Regions from separate parts of the Pectobacterium sp. PL64 genome, predicted to be linked through region 1. Evidence: predicted binding sites of a transcription regulator. Region 1 holds the regulator's gene; each other region holds the start of a gene.
The links. The regulator Fur, encoded in region 1, represses iron uptake genes when iron is present. The targets are predictions, from matches to a motif close to ATAATAATGAGAACNACTATCAA.

Region 1 (3,166 bases):
GAAAACCTGTCGCTGTTTGAAAAAATGCGTAATGGTGGATTTGCGGAAGGTACAGCCTGTCTGCGTGCAAAAATCGATATGGCATCGTCCTTTATCGTGATGCGCGATCCGGTGTTGTATCGCATTAAATTTGCCGATCATCACCAGACGGGCAACAAGTGGTGCATCTACCCGATGTATGACTTCACCCACTGCATTTCTGATGCGCTGGAAGGGATCACACATTCGCTGTGTACGCTGGAATTCCAGGACAACCGCCGTCTGTATGATTGGGTGCTGGATAACATCACCATTCCTTGCCATCCGCGTCAGTACGAGTTCTCTCGTCTGAATCTCGAATACGCGATTATGTCCAAGCGTAAGCTGAATCAGCTGGTGGTGGAAAACGTTGTTGAAGGATGGGACGATCCGCGTATGCCGACCATCTCTGGTCTGCGTCGTCGTGGTTATAGCTCAGCCTCTATCCGTGAGTTCTGTGTGCGCATCGGCGTAACGAAGCAGGATAACAACGTGGAAATGGCCGCGCTTGAGTCCTGTATCCGCGATGACCTGAATGAGAACGCTCCGCGTGCCATGGCGGTATTGGATCCGGTCAAAGTCGTGATCGAGAACCTGTCAGCCGAGCACGAAGAGTTTGTCGCGATGCCAAACCATCCGAACAAGCCAGAAATGGGTTCACGTCAGGTTGCATTCAGCCGCGAAGTTTATATCGATCGTGCTGATTTCCGTGAAGAAGCCAACAAGCAGTACAAGCGTCTGGTGCTGGGTAAAGAAGTGCGTCTGCGTAACGCTTATGTGATCAAAGCAGAGCGCATTGAAAAAGACGAGCAGGGTACTATCACCACGATCTACTGTAGCTATGATGCGGAAACGCTGAGCAAAGATCCGGCTGACGGTCGTAAAGTAAAAGGCGTTATCCACTGGGTTTCTGCGGCACACGCGGTACCAGCAGAATTCCGCTTGTACGATCGTCTGTTCAGTGTGGCAAACCCGGGTGCGGCGGAAGACTTCCTGTCGACGATTAATCCAGACTCACTGAAAATTACGCAAGGTTTTGTAGAAGCGAGCCTGGCGCAGGCAGAAGTAGAGAAAGCGTATCAGTTTGAGCGTGAAGGCTATTTCTGTGCTGACCGCGTTTACTCCAGTGCAGAACATCTGGTGTTTAACCGTACGGTTGGGCTACGTGATACCTGGGTAGGCTAAGGCCATCGGTAAGAAGACAAAAATAAAACCGCCTCGGCGGTTTTATTTTTTTATGCGGTCGATTTATCGTGTGGAATCGTGCAGGGTTTCATCCTCTCGGCAATCCCCTTCACTGCAATGCCCATAGAGATACAGACTGTGGTTGGACAGCTTGATGCCGTGTCTTTCTGCGATTTCACGCTGACGTGCTTCGATATACTCATCGCGGAATTCAATGACTTTGCCACAGTCGAGGCAAATTAGGTGATCGTGATGATGCTGCTGCGTCAATTCAAAGACGGATTTGCCACCTTCGAAGTTATGACGGGTTACGATACCCGCATCATCAAACTGGTTGAGTACGCGATAGACGGTAGCAAGACCAATCTCTTCGCCCATATCAATCAGTTTCTTATATAAATCTTCCGCACTGACGTGATGGCAGACAGGGTCCTGTAACACTTCCAGTATTTTCAGTCTTGGAAGAGTGACTTTCAGGCCGGCCTTCTTTAATGCGGTGTTGTTGTCAGTCATGCGGGTTTAATCCTGTTGCTTACTTATCAATGGAGGCTGCCTAGCCTATGACATCGGTCGGCTCAAAAAATGCAAAAGCGTCTCAATTATAGAACCGCGCATACAAAATGAAAACAAGGGAATGTTAACAATATTGTCCCCATTCACACTATTGGTATACAACGCAATTCGTTGTTGATGAATGAGGAAATGATGATGCACATACAAAGCCGATGGGATTATTGTACAGGTTTACTGATAGAAGTTAAAAAAATGTATCAATTATTATGAAAGGTTTTACCTATCAATGCTGTTTCGGCTCTGATAGGGATTATCAGAGCCGAAATGGCTTAGCCAACCAGTTCTTTCAGGTTCAACTCATCGCTGATCTGTTTCACCCACGTTGTTACGCGTTCGCTGGTCAGTTCAGGCTGACGGTCTTCATCGATAGCCAGACCGATGAAGTGATTGTCGTCTGCGAGTCCTTTAGAGGCTTCAAAGTAATAGCCCTCTGTTGGCCAGTGGCCGACAATCGTCGCGCCGCGCGGCTCAATAATGTCACGGATGGTGCCCATGGCATCACAGAAGTATTCTGCATAGTCTTCCTGATCGCCGCAGCCAAACAGGGCAACCAATTTTCCTGTGAAATCCACTTCTTCCAGCGACGGGAAGAAGTCATCCCAATCGCACTGAGCTTCACCGTAATACCAGGTTGGAATACCCAGCAGCAGAATATCGAAACCTTCGAGGTCTTCTTTGCTGCTTTTGGCGATGTCATGAACATCAGCGACGTTGGTGCCTAACTGCTGTTGAATCGTTTTGGCGATGTTTTCAGTGTTGCCAGTATCACTGCCAAAGAATATTCCGATGAGTGCCATGAATTGAATAACCTCTTGATTCCTAATGGTATGGTGTAATGTTTCACCCACTTATCTGTTAATAATAACAGACACTCACATCGGGAGAAACTCGTATCGGTAAGGATGCGTAAATCAAGAGCGTGTGGCATGCGAAGGTGAGTCAGGAAACGAAACGTATCTCTGCTTGAGGCTAAATTCCCCATAATGAATAGGGATTATGTTATTGTCTGGGATTACGCACACATTTCCTTAATATAATTGCGGTTATATATTTGCAACGACGTTTCATTTTTTATGAATGTATTTTTTATTTCATTGTTTGTTTCAATTGTAATTAAAAGCAGACTTCTGTTTGTGAGGAATAAAAATCACGGAACGGTACATTGCTATTCGTGGGAATTAAAGTGCTTACAAAAGATAATGTTTTTATAGAATTGAACGTTTGTAACATTTCGCGGGAATATTCTTAATGAATGGAAATAAGAATTATAACCATTTGCAGCTGAAACGATGCAAGTGTATAAGGGAAGGTTTTATTCTTTTGATGTTAAAGAATAAAATGAAATTTCATCCAAATTGCCTTTTCACCTAATCGCATATTCATACCAACG
Region 2 (3,166 bases), 560 kb from region 1:
TATGGGCAGCCAGCCGCTGGGGAACGCTACCCTGCCTGACGGCGAACCTGCTCATTCAGGGAAGCTGCGTCCTGTTGACGCTGTTCAGCCACTCTCCCGTGGCATTGATATTCAGCTGTATCGGCTTTGGTGCTACTTTTATGGGAACGACCTCGCTAGTGATGCCCTTAGCCAAGCGGCTACACGTGCCACATGGCATCAACCTGCTTGGGCTCGTGACGCTCACTTACGGCATCGGCCAGATTCTTGGCCCGTTGCTCACCAGCGCCCTAACGAATACCAACGCTGTCGCGCCAGCGATCCTGTGCAGCGCAGCAGCACTTTTCATCGCGGCAGGGCTCTGTTTTCCCTACCGTCGGCCACAATCCTAATCCCGGAGAACCCATGCCATACGTCAACATCAAAATCACCAATGAAGGCGTCACCGCTGAACAAAAACGTCAGTTGATTGAGGGCGTGACCCAGCTGCTGGTCGATGTGCTAAACAAAAACCCCAAAACCACCGTAGTGGTGATTGATGAGGTCGAAACGGACAACTGGGGAATCGGCGGCGTGCCGGTGACGGAATTGAGGAAGGCCAGCAAGTAAGAAAGCGAGTGATAAAGAATGGAAAGGTGCCACGCTATTCCGACGTAATAATCGGTGGCACCCGTTTTATATCCCCAACATCGTATCAATCAGCAGATACATATTCAGGGAAACCACCAGCACGACAATAAGCTGCCCGATGCGCTGAACCCATTTGCCGTTGACCATCGTCCCCATCAGTTCACGGTTGCCAGTGAAGGACAGCAGCGGAACCAGCGCCAGCGCAATCCCGAAGCTCAGCACCACCTGACTCAGCACCAGCACTCGCGTCGGGTCCATACCGGACAGGATTACGATAAACGACGGCAGCATCGTCACAGTGCGGCGCACCCAAAGTGGGATATGGAAGCGTACGAATCCTTGCATCACCACCTGGCCCGCCAGCGTGCCAACGACGGTAGAAGACAGGCCCGCAGCCACCAAACTCAGCCCGAAAATGACCGCGGCGGCTTTACCCAACAGCGGCTCCAGCGTGAGGTAGGCTTTATCCAGATCGGCAATATCTTGATTGCCGCTGAAATGGAACGCCGCCGCTGCCGTCGCCATCATGGCCAGATTGACGAATCCGGCGATGGTCATCGCAATCGCCACATCGACTTTCGTTGCCGAATAACGCTCGGCACGGGTATGGCTACCTTCATGCTGTGTCAGGGAGGAGTGAAGGTAAATCACATGCGGCATAATGGTCGCCCCCAACACGCCAGCGGCCAGCAGCACGGCATCGGAGGTTGGCAGGCTAGGAATCGCCATGCCTTTGGCTAACGCAGACAGCTCAGGCTGAGAGAAGACCAGTTCGACAATATACGCCGCGGCAACAAACAGCAGCAGGCCGCCGATGACCATCTCCAGCGGCTTCTGCCCGCGCTGTTGCAGCATTAAAATCAGGAAGGTTGCAATGGCGGTGAGGATCGCGCCTTCCAGCAGCGACACGCCCAAGAGCAGTTTGAAACCAATCGCCGCACCGATAAACTCGGCCAGATCGGTCGCCATCGCAATAATTTCGGCTTGCACCCAATACGCCCAAACGGCCGGACGCGGAAAGCGATCGCGGATATGTTCCGCCAGGTTCTTACCCGTTGCGATCCCCAATTTGGCAGACAGCAGTTGGATCAGCATCGCCATCAGGTTCGCCCACACCACCACCCACAGCAGCGTATAGCCATAGGCCGCGCCAGACTGGATATTAGTGGCAAAGTTACCCGGATCGATATAACCAATCGCCGCGATAAACGCCGGCCCCATCAGAGAAAGTTTGACCTTCCTTGATGTGCGGCTTGTTGACTCAATAACACGGCTACCCGGCATAGTATGACCCTTCTAACACTGGTGTTATATTACTCTCACAAAAACGATAATGATTATCAAGTGCATTTAGAGTGGTAATACCAATTCTTTTGATAGCTAATGATGATGAGTCATTCAAAACCTAAAAAACATCTTTTTTATCAAACAAACCTTAACAAAATATAAACAAAAAACCCCATGCGGAAGCACGGGGTTTGGAATGAAGATACGTTGCACATGATGGTGCGTAGAAAGCAAATAGTGCGTAAAAGCAGAAAGAATCAGTCTTGTGCTTTTGATACCGCGACCATCGCCGGACGCAGTAAGCGACCGTTCAGCGTATAGCCTTTTTGCATGACCATCATGACATGGTTCGGCTGGTGATCGGCCGAAGGTAGCATCGTCATTGCCTGATGTACTTCTGGGTTAAACGGTACGCCCACATCACCTACAACCTCGATGCCAAACTTGCGTACAGCATCCAGCAACGATTTCAGCGTCAGTTCAACACCTTCAATCATCGCGGCCAGTGATTCGTTGGATTTGTCCGCCGTATCCAGCGCACGTTCCAGGTTATCGATCACTGGCAGCATTTCGCTGGCAAATTTCTCTACCGCAAATTTGTGCGCTTTCTCAACATCCATTTCCGCACGGCGGCGAATGTTATCGGCTTCAGCACGGACGCGAAGCATATTGTCACGTTCACGCTGTTGCAGTTCGCTCAACTGGGTTTCCAGCTCGGCGATGCGCGCATCACGCGGGTCAGCTACGTCTGCCGTCTCTGGCGCGGCATCCGCTTGCTGCCCTTTTGCTGCTTCCTTTTGATCCAGGACTTGCTCGTCAGGCGTTTTCTGTTCTTTACTACTCATGAAATTCTCCGCGGTTTAGCATTAATCTCGCTAGTTGCTTATTATGGGGATCAAAATCGGGGATTCAAGGGAACCAGTCATATATTGGTTCCAGCCGCTGCCGATACACCACGCTGAGGACAAAAACAGCAATGAACACACCGCTTACAATGAACAGGCCGTTTAATTGTATTGGCATTGTCGGCCATCCGCGCCACCCAACGGCGCTAGCAACGCATGAGATGCTTTATCACTGGCTCACCGACAAAGGTTACTCGGTTCTGATCGAGCAGCAGATCGCCCGTGAGTTGAATCTAAAAGACGCACCGACCGCGAGCCTTGCCGATATCGGCCAGCAGGCGGATTTAGCGGTTGTCGTTGGCGGTGATGGCAACATGCTCGGCGCCGCGCGCGTGCTGTCGCGCTATGACATCAAGGTGATCGGT
Region 3 (3,166 bases), 400 kb from region 1:
CGCAGATCGTTCAGCTGTATGCCGCACAAGAACGCTTTGTACTCTGTATGACGGGTGCCGACCTGCCCCATCGCTCCCCTGTTTTTATGAATGCTTATCTTCAGTGGACACGCGATAACGTCAGCCTGCAACAGCAATACTGTGCGGGTGCGATTCGTATCGAAAGCGACGAAGCCAAAAGGCAAAAATACGTAGAGTGGGCGGAGAACTGGGCGCAGTCTGGGCAGGCGCCGTATGCCTATTTTGTCGTCGCCACCTCGCTTGAAGCACAGGCGCTGGCGATAACGCTGCTGGATTGCAGTAAACCATGACGTACAATTCGATGACACGCTATCTGCCCTATTGGTGTTTCTACCTCCATCAAGGCATGATCACCGCCCTCATTATGCAGGGCGTAGCGGGCTATTTTCGCCACGCGGGTTTGGATCTTGCGCAGCTAAGCTGGCTGTCGCTGACCTTTCTGCCGTGGATTGCCAAATGCCTGTGGGCACCGTGGGGCGAGCGTCACGCGCTTCCCCTGCGCGGCAATCCCTATTTAGGCAGTCTGGTGCTGCTCCAGATCGCGATGGCGGCAACGCTGGTTGTGATTGGCGTCATATCTCCCGAGCACTCTGTCCTCACGATTATCATTGCGCTGATGCTGCTGGCGCTGCTCTCCGCCAGCCACGATATCTATGCCGACGGTATCACGATTTGCACCACCAGCGCCGCCAGTCGCGCGCTGGCAAATACCGCGCAGGTCGGCGGCAGCTATCTGGGTATTCTGTTCGGCTCTTATGCGTTCCTGAGTATTGCGGAACAGGCCGGGTGGCGAGGCGGCTTCTTCGCGCTGGCGGGGCTGTCGCTGCTGATGCTCATCCTGCCGCTGCGCTATCTCCAGCAATCCCCTATCCAGCATAGCCAAACTCAGGATCGTCAGAGTCAGCAAGCCGCACGCCCGACGCTAAATCGTCTGACGTTTAAAGCGCTCTGGCCGGTATTAGCCTTCACGGCCATTTTCTATCTGGCGATGCGCGGCATGATGGCGCTACAGACCGTCATGTTGATCGACAGACAGCTTAGCCTGAGCCAACTGGGTATCATCATGACCGTGTACAGCACCGCCGTCAGCGGCGTAGGGATTGTGCTCGCCAACGTCCTGATTCGACGCATGGGCGCACTGCGCTGTCTGCTGCCCGTCATGGTCGTGCACGCTCTGTTAGCCATTGTACTGGCCGTGGGCTACCCGCTGTATTCATTGAACGCCTGGATCGCGCTCTTTGGCGTGGTCAATCTGGCTGCCGCCATCGGGTTTGTCACGCTATACAACGTTCTGATGGGCTTAGTCAGACCCCATCAGCCCGCGTCCGACTATGCGCTGTTCCAATCGACCGACGCCGCCGTCGCCATGATCGTGTCGATTGCTGCGCTCCAGTTAGCCCATCACACGAATTACCAGACCACGCTGGGCGTGCTGGCCTGCTTCGCCGTCGCCAGCCTGTGGCCCGCCAAACGGCTATCAGTGCGCTTTTCCCGCCTATTTTCAGAGGGGATTCCCCCGGCTACAGCAAGCCAGCAGGGGCAGGATTAGTGGAAGGGAAAACTCGCAGGCAGTCTGCTGTATTCGGGTTGAAATAGACCCGATACGGGTAGCTCAAAAAATGCAAACGATTATCATTTAACTTTCATCATTCTCTGTCTTACGCGCTTTTCGTACCGTAGCTTTCGGTATCGTAGCTTTCCGTATCGTACTACAGCGCGTCGTGATGAAAGCCGTTACGTTGACAGCAATTTTAGTCTTTTCAGGGATTTAATAATGAAAATAATGCGTCTTTATCCGCTTGCCTTAACTGGCATGTTTCTCTCTTCTTATGCCTTTGCTGCTCAGGACGATACGCTTGTTGTTACCGCCAGCAAACAGTCGCCCTATTCCGCCTCGGCCAATAACGTCTCTTCTACCGTCGTAACGGCACCGGAGTTGAAAGATGCTGGCGTGACCAGCACAGACAAGCTGACCCGCGTGATGCCCGGCCTGAACCTCGGCAATAACGGTAGCCTGCTGTTCCCTTCCATCTCACTACGCGGCGTGTCTTCCGCCCAGGATTTCTACAGTCCGGCGGTGACGGTCTACGTGGACGGCGTACCACAGCTCGCCACCAACACCGTGCAGGCGCTCTCCGATGTGGAAAGCATCGAAATGCTGCGAGGCCCACAGGGGACGCTGTACGGTAAAAGCGCACAGGGCGGCATTATCAACATCGTAACTCAACAGCCGGACAGCACGCCGCGTGGTTATGTCGAAGGCGGCGTCGCCAGCCGCGACGGCTATCACGGCAAAATCAACCTCAGCGGCCCCATTCAGGATGGTCTGCTGTACGGCAGCGTTACGCTGCTGCGTCAGGTCGATTCAGGCGCGATGACCAACCCTGCCACGGGCAGCGACAATCTCGGCGGGACAAAATCCAGCGTCGGGAATCTTCGACTGCGACTGGCACCCGATGGTCAGCCGTGGGAAACCAGTCTGGCACTGACGGAAGACTGTACGCGCGCCACGCAGGATACCTATCTGCCGTTTGGCGATGCTAAAAATCGGACACTGGAGATCGCCGCGGGCGCACCCGACCCGACATTACGCCGCTGCACGCACAGCCAGTCGCTAAGCGGAAAATACACCACCGATAACTGGATCTTTAGCCTGATCGGCGCGTGGCAGCAGCAAAATTACGACCGTACCTTCCCGAACGGTACGCTGATGGCCGACATGCCGGAGCGCTGGGATCAGGACGTGCAGGAACTGCGTGCCGCGACACACGGTGCAGGCCGCACGGTGGATATGGTGTTCGGTCTTTACCGACAGGACACGCGTGAAAAACTCGATCTGACCTACAGCACGGCAGGTGCTCCGTTCATGAAGAGCAATGCCAATACGTCGTCGGAGACGTTAGCTGCCTACAGCGATCTGACCTGGCATCTGACCGACCGCATCGATCTGGGCGGCGGGCTGCGCGTGTCGCACGATAAAGCCGAAACCCGTTACCACCAGCAGTTCTCCGGCATGAACGTGGGCGACCGCAATAGCGTCGATGACGATCAGGTGCTGGGACAGCTCTCCGCCAGCTATCTGCTGAATAATGACTGGCGTGTCTATACTCGCGTCGCGCAGGGCTACAAACCAACCGGCTTTAAC
Region 4 (3,166 bases), 990 kb from region 1:
CTTTGCGCAGTGAATCCATCACGCTCATGATGGTTTCATAATCGACGCTTTTATCAGCCTGAAAGAAGATGGTCGTTTCTTTGTTGGCACTGGTTTTCGCATCCAGCACCTGCGCCAGCGATTGCTCGCTAACCACCTCTTCCCCCAGGAACATTTGCTTATCTGCTTTTACCGTCAGATAAAGCGGTTTTTCCGGCCGCGGCTGCGGTGCTGCCGATGAGGCTGGCAGATCGACACGAATGTCTACCGTTGCCAGCGGGGCCGCCACCATGAAGATAATCAGCAGAACCAGCATGACGTCAATGAACGGCGTGACGTTAATGTCATGCATTTCACCGTCATCACTCACGTCCTCCTTCAAATGCATCGCCATGACTTAACCCACCCGCAGTTTATGCGCTGCTGAAGACGCCCGGTTATCATTGCTGGCAGCCACGTCGAGATCGCGACTTTGCAGCAGCAGCACCTGTGCAGCCACATCGCCGACCATCGCTTTGTAGCCAGCAATCGAGCGAGCAAAGACGTTATAGATGACCACCGCAGGAATCGCAGCAACCAGACCAATCGCCGTCGCCAGCAGGGCTTCTGCGATCCCCGGCGCAACGACCGCCAGGTTAGTGGTTTGCGTCTGTGCGATACCGATGAAGCTGTTCATGATGCCCCATACCGTACCGAACAGCCCCACGAACGGGGCAACTGCGCCGACCGTTGCCAGATAGCCGTTACCACGCCCCATGTGACGCCCAGTAGCCGCCACGCGACGTTCCAGACGAAACGCGGTGCGCTCTTTAATTCCGTTGTTGTCATCAGAACGTGCGGAAAGCTCCAGCTCGTTCTGCGCATCAACCAGCAGTTGCTGTGCGACGCTGCCGGCTTTGAACGCGTCCGCAGTTTCCAGCGCGTCGTCCAGCGTTTTCGCCTGTTCCAGCGCCAGATACTCACGGCGCAGGCGACGTTTCGCGCCAGACATCTCAACGCTTTTACTAAAGAAGATCGCCCAGGTAATCACGGAGGCCAGCAGCAAACCGATCATCACCGTTTTCACCACGGCATCGGCGTGCTGGTACATACCCCAGACGGACAAATCGGTTTTCATCAGGTTATTGGTGCCCGGTGCCGCACTGGCAGGCAGCGAGAGTGCTGATGCCGGAGCCTGTGCATCGGTCGTCACAGGAGCGGAAGGCGACGCAGCAGCAGGCTGAGCGGCTGGTGCTGCATTCTCTGTCGATAACGGTGCCGTTGCTGGAGCCGCAAACGCATTTCCACTTAGTCCCGCCGTACACAGCAGGATAACCAGCACGCTACGGGAAAATGCGCTGAACGCGCCACGTTTTTTTTGCCAGGTTGATAACACCTGTTGAGTTGTATTACTGACAGCCGTCTTCACGCTGTGCCTCCACCATTCGTTCTGTACAATCATCTGTTCTGTACAATCATCTGTTCTGTACAATATCCGCACATATTCGCAGGTATAATGCCGCAATAACGCAGCCTGAAATGATACCAAACCCTGAACGAATTGATAGTCGTTCTCATTATTATTTACATCAGATAACGCACTTTCCTTGCGTTTTGACAGGATTTCAGAGGGTATTGCTCGCACATCAGCAGGAAAAGCATAAGAACGACAAGAAGAATAGCATTCAGGAATATATCAGGCGGGAGATCCCCCTAAAACTCGGTGCGATAGCCAAGATTTTTACGATCGGCTTTTTGTGATCAACATTAAGTTATCACACCATTTCATGATGACTGGCGATAAGTTTACTGAAATAAATGGATACATATGTACATAATAAGATAAATAAAAACACCAAGTTACGTATATTCCTATAAGTCAAATAGGAATAAAGTCCATATAAAACAGCATTTCATATTAGCTTTTTCTTTTGTGACACGAGTCATTCTACGAAGTTGTATAATAGGTTAGCTTAACTCACAGAGAATACTGACACACGCCACAATAATACGTAATAGGCGGTCGTCCTCTCATCATTAAACCCACTCTTCATTACGCTATTTTTCATGGGTTTATATTTTTAAATCACCCTTTGATTATCGATAATGTCACCCCACCTCTGGAGATAATTCAATGAAGCTGTCGAAAGCATTGATCGGCGTTTGTCTGGGTTCTACTGCACTCCTGATGAGCCAAGCAATTCAGGCACAACAAATTAAAGCCTCCGATGTTCACCCTGAAGGTTACCCTAATGTCGTTGCCGTTCAAAAAATGGGAGAGAAATTAAAAGCCGCCACAAATGGCAGGCTGGAAATTAAAACCTTCCCTGGCGGGGTATTGGGCGATGAGAAACAAATGATTGAGCAGGCGCAGCTCGGTGCCATTGATATTATCCGTGTATCAATGACGCCCGTTGCCGCTATTTTACCGGAAATAGAAGTCTTCACGCTGCCCTATATTTTCCGTGATGAAGATCATCTGCATAAAGTGCTGGATGGCAAAATCGGTCAGGAAATTGGTGACAAGATTACCCATAGCAGCAAATCAAAGTTGATTTTTCTGGGCTGGATGGACGCGGGCACACGTAACTTAATTACCAAAGAGCCAGTAGCGAAGCCAGAAGACCTCAAGGGCATGAAAATTCGTGTTCAAACCAGCCAGGTTGCTCTCGCAACGCTGAAAGCCATGGGCGCTAACGCGATTGCCATGGGCACCAGCGAAGTCTTCAGCGGCATGCAAACCGGCGTAATTGACGGCACCGAAAATAACCCGCCAACCTATGTTGCACATAACTACATGCCTGTTGCCAAGAATTTCACTTGGAGCCGCCACTTCATTATTCCTGAGCTGTTCCTGTATTCCAAAACCAAGTGGGACAAACTTTCTAAAGAGGATCAGGATCTTATCCTGAAGCTGGCGAAAGAAGCACAGCAAGAACAGCGCGTGCTGTGGAATGAATATACTCAGCAATCTCTGGATAAAATGAAAGCCGGCGGCGTTCAGTTCCATGAAATTGATACCGAGTACTATTTCAAAGCCACTCAGCCCGTCCGCGATCAGTTTGGTGCCAAATATCAGGATCTGATTAAAGCCGTCGCCGACGTTCAATAATCAGTACCTCATCTCAGCGGATAAATAGCCTGCTATTTATCCGCCACCATGAATAGCCTGATATCAATGTAATCCTTCGCTTATTGCTTAGCGAAT

Region 2: HP572_RS01415 (Nramp family divalent metal transporter) is a predicted target of Fur. The motif match lies at 1,931-1,953, and genes of this name have one in related genera.
Region 3: HP572_RS05320 (TonB-dependent siderophore receptor) is a predicted target of Fur. The motif match lies at 1,635-1,657, and genes of this name have one in related genera.
Region 4: exbB (tol-pal system-associated acyl-CoA thioesterase) is a predicted target of Fur. The motif match lies at 1,520-1,542, and genes of this name have one in related genera.

What each region holds. Positions count from the first base shown of each region.
Region 1 covers NZ_CP092070.1:865,110-868,275, forward strand. Annotated here, with positions in the region: gene glnS (glutamine--tRNA ligase) at 1-1,203, shown strand, start outside; gene fur (ferric iron uptake transcriptional regulator) at 1,267-1,716, opposite strand; gene fldA (flavodoxin FldA) at 2,046-2,573, opposite strand.
Region 2 covers NZ_CP092070.1:309,695-312,860, reverse strand. Annotated here, with positions in the region: gene HP572_RS01425 (MFS transporter) at 1-371, shown strand, start outside; gene HP572_RS01420 (2-hydroxymuconate tautomerase family protein) at 385-588, shown strand; gene HP572_RS01415 (Nramp family divalent metal transporter) at 655-1,893, opposite strand; gene grpE (nucleotide exchange factor GrpE) at 2,154-2,741, opposite strand; gene nadK (NAD(+) kinase) at 2,891-3,166, shown strand, end outside.
Region 3 covers NZ_CP092070.1:1,261,780-1,264,945, reverse strand. Annotated here, with positions in the region: gene HP572_RS05330 (hypothetical protein) at 1-311, shown strand, start outside; gene HP572_RS05325 (MFS transporter) at 308-1,570, shown strand; gene HP572_RS05320 (TonB-dependent siderophore receptor) at 1,796-3,166, shown strand, end outside.
Region 4 covers NZ_CP092070.1:4,940,367-4,943,532, reverse strand. Annotated here, with positions in the region: gene exbD (TonB system transport protein ExbD) at 1-373, opposite strand, end outside; gene exbB (tol-pal system-associated acyl-CoA thioesterase) at 377-1,387, opposite strand; gene HP572_RS22230 (TRAP transporter substrate-binding protein) at 2,093-3,070, shown strand.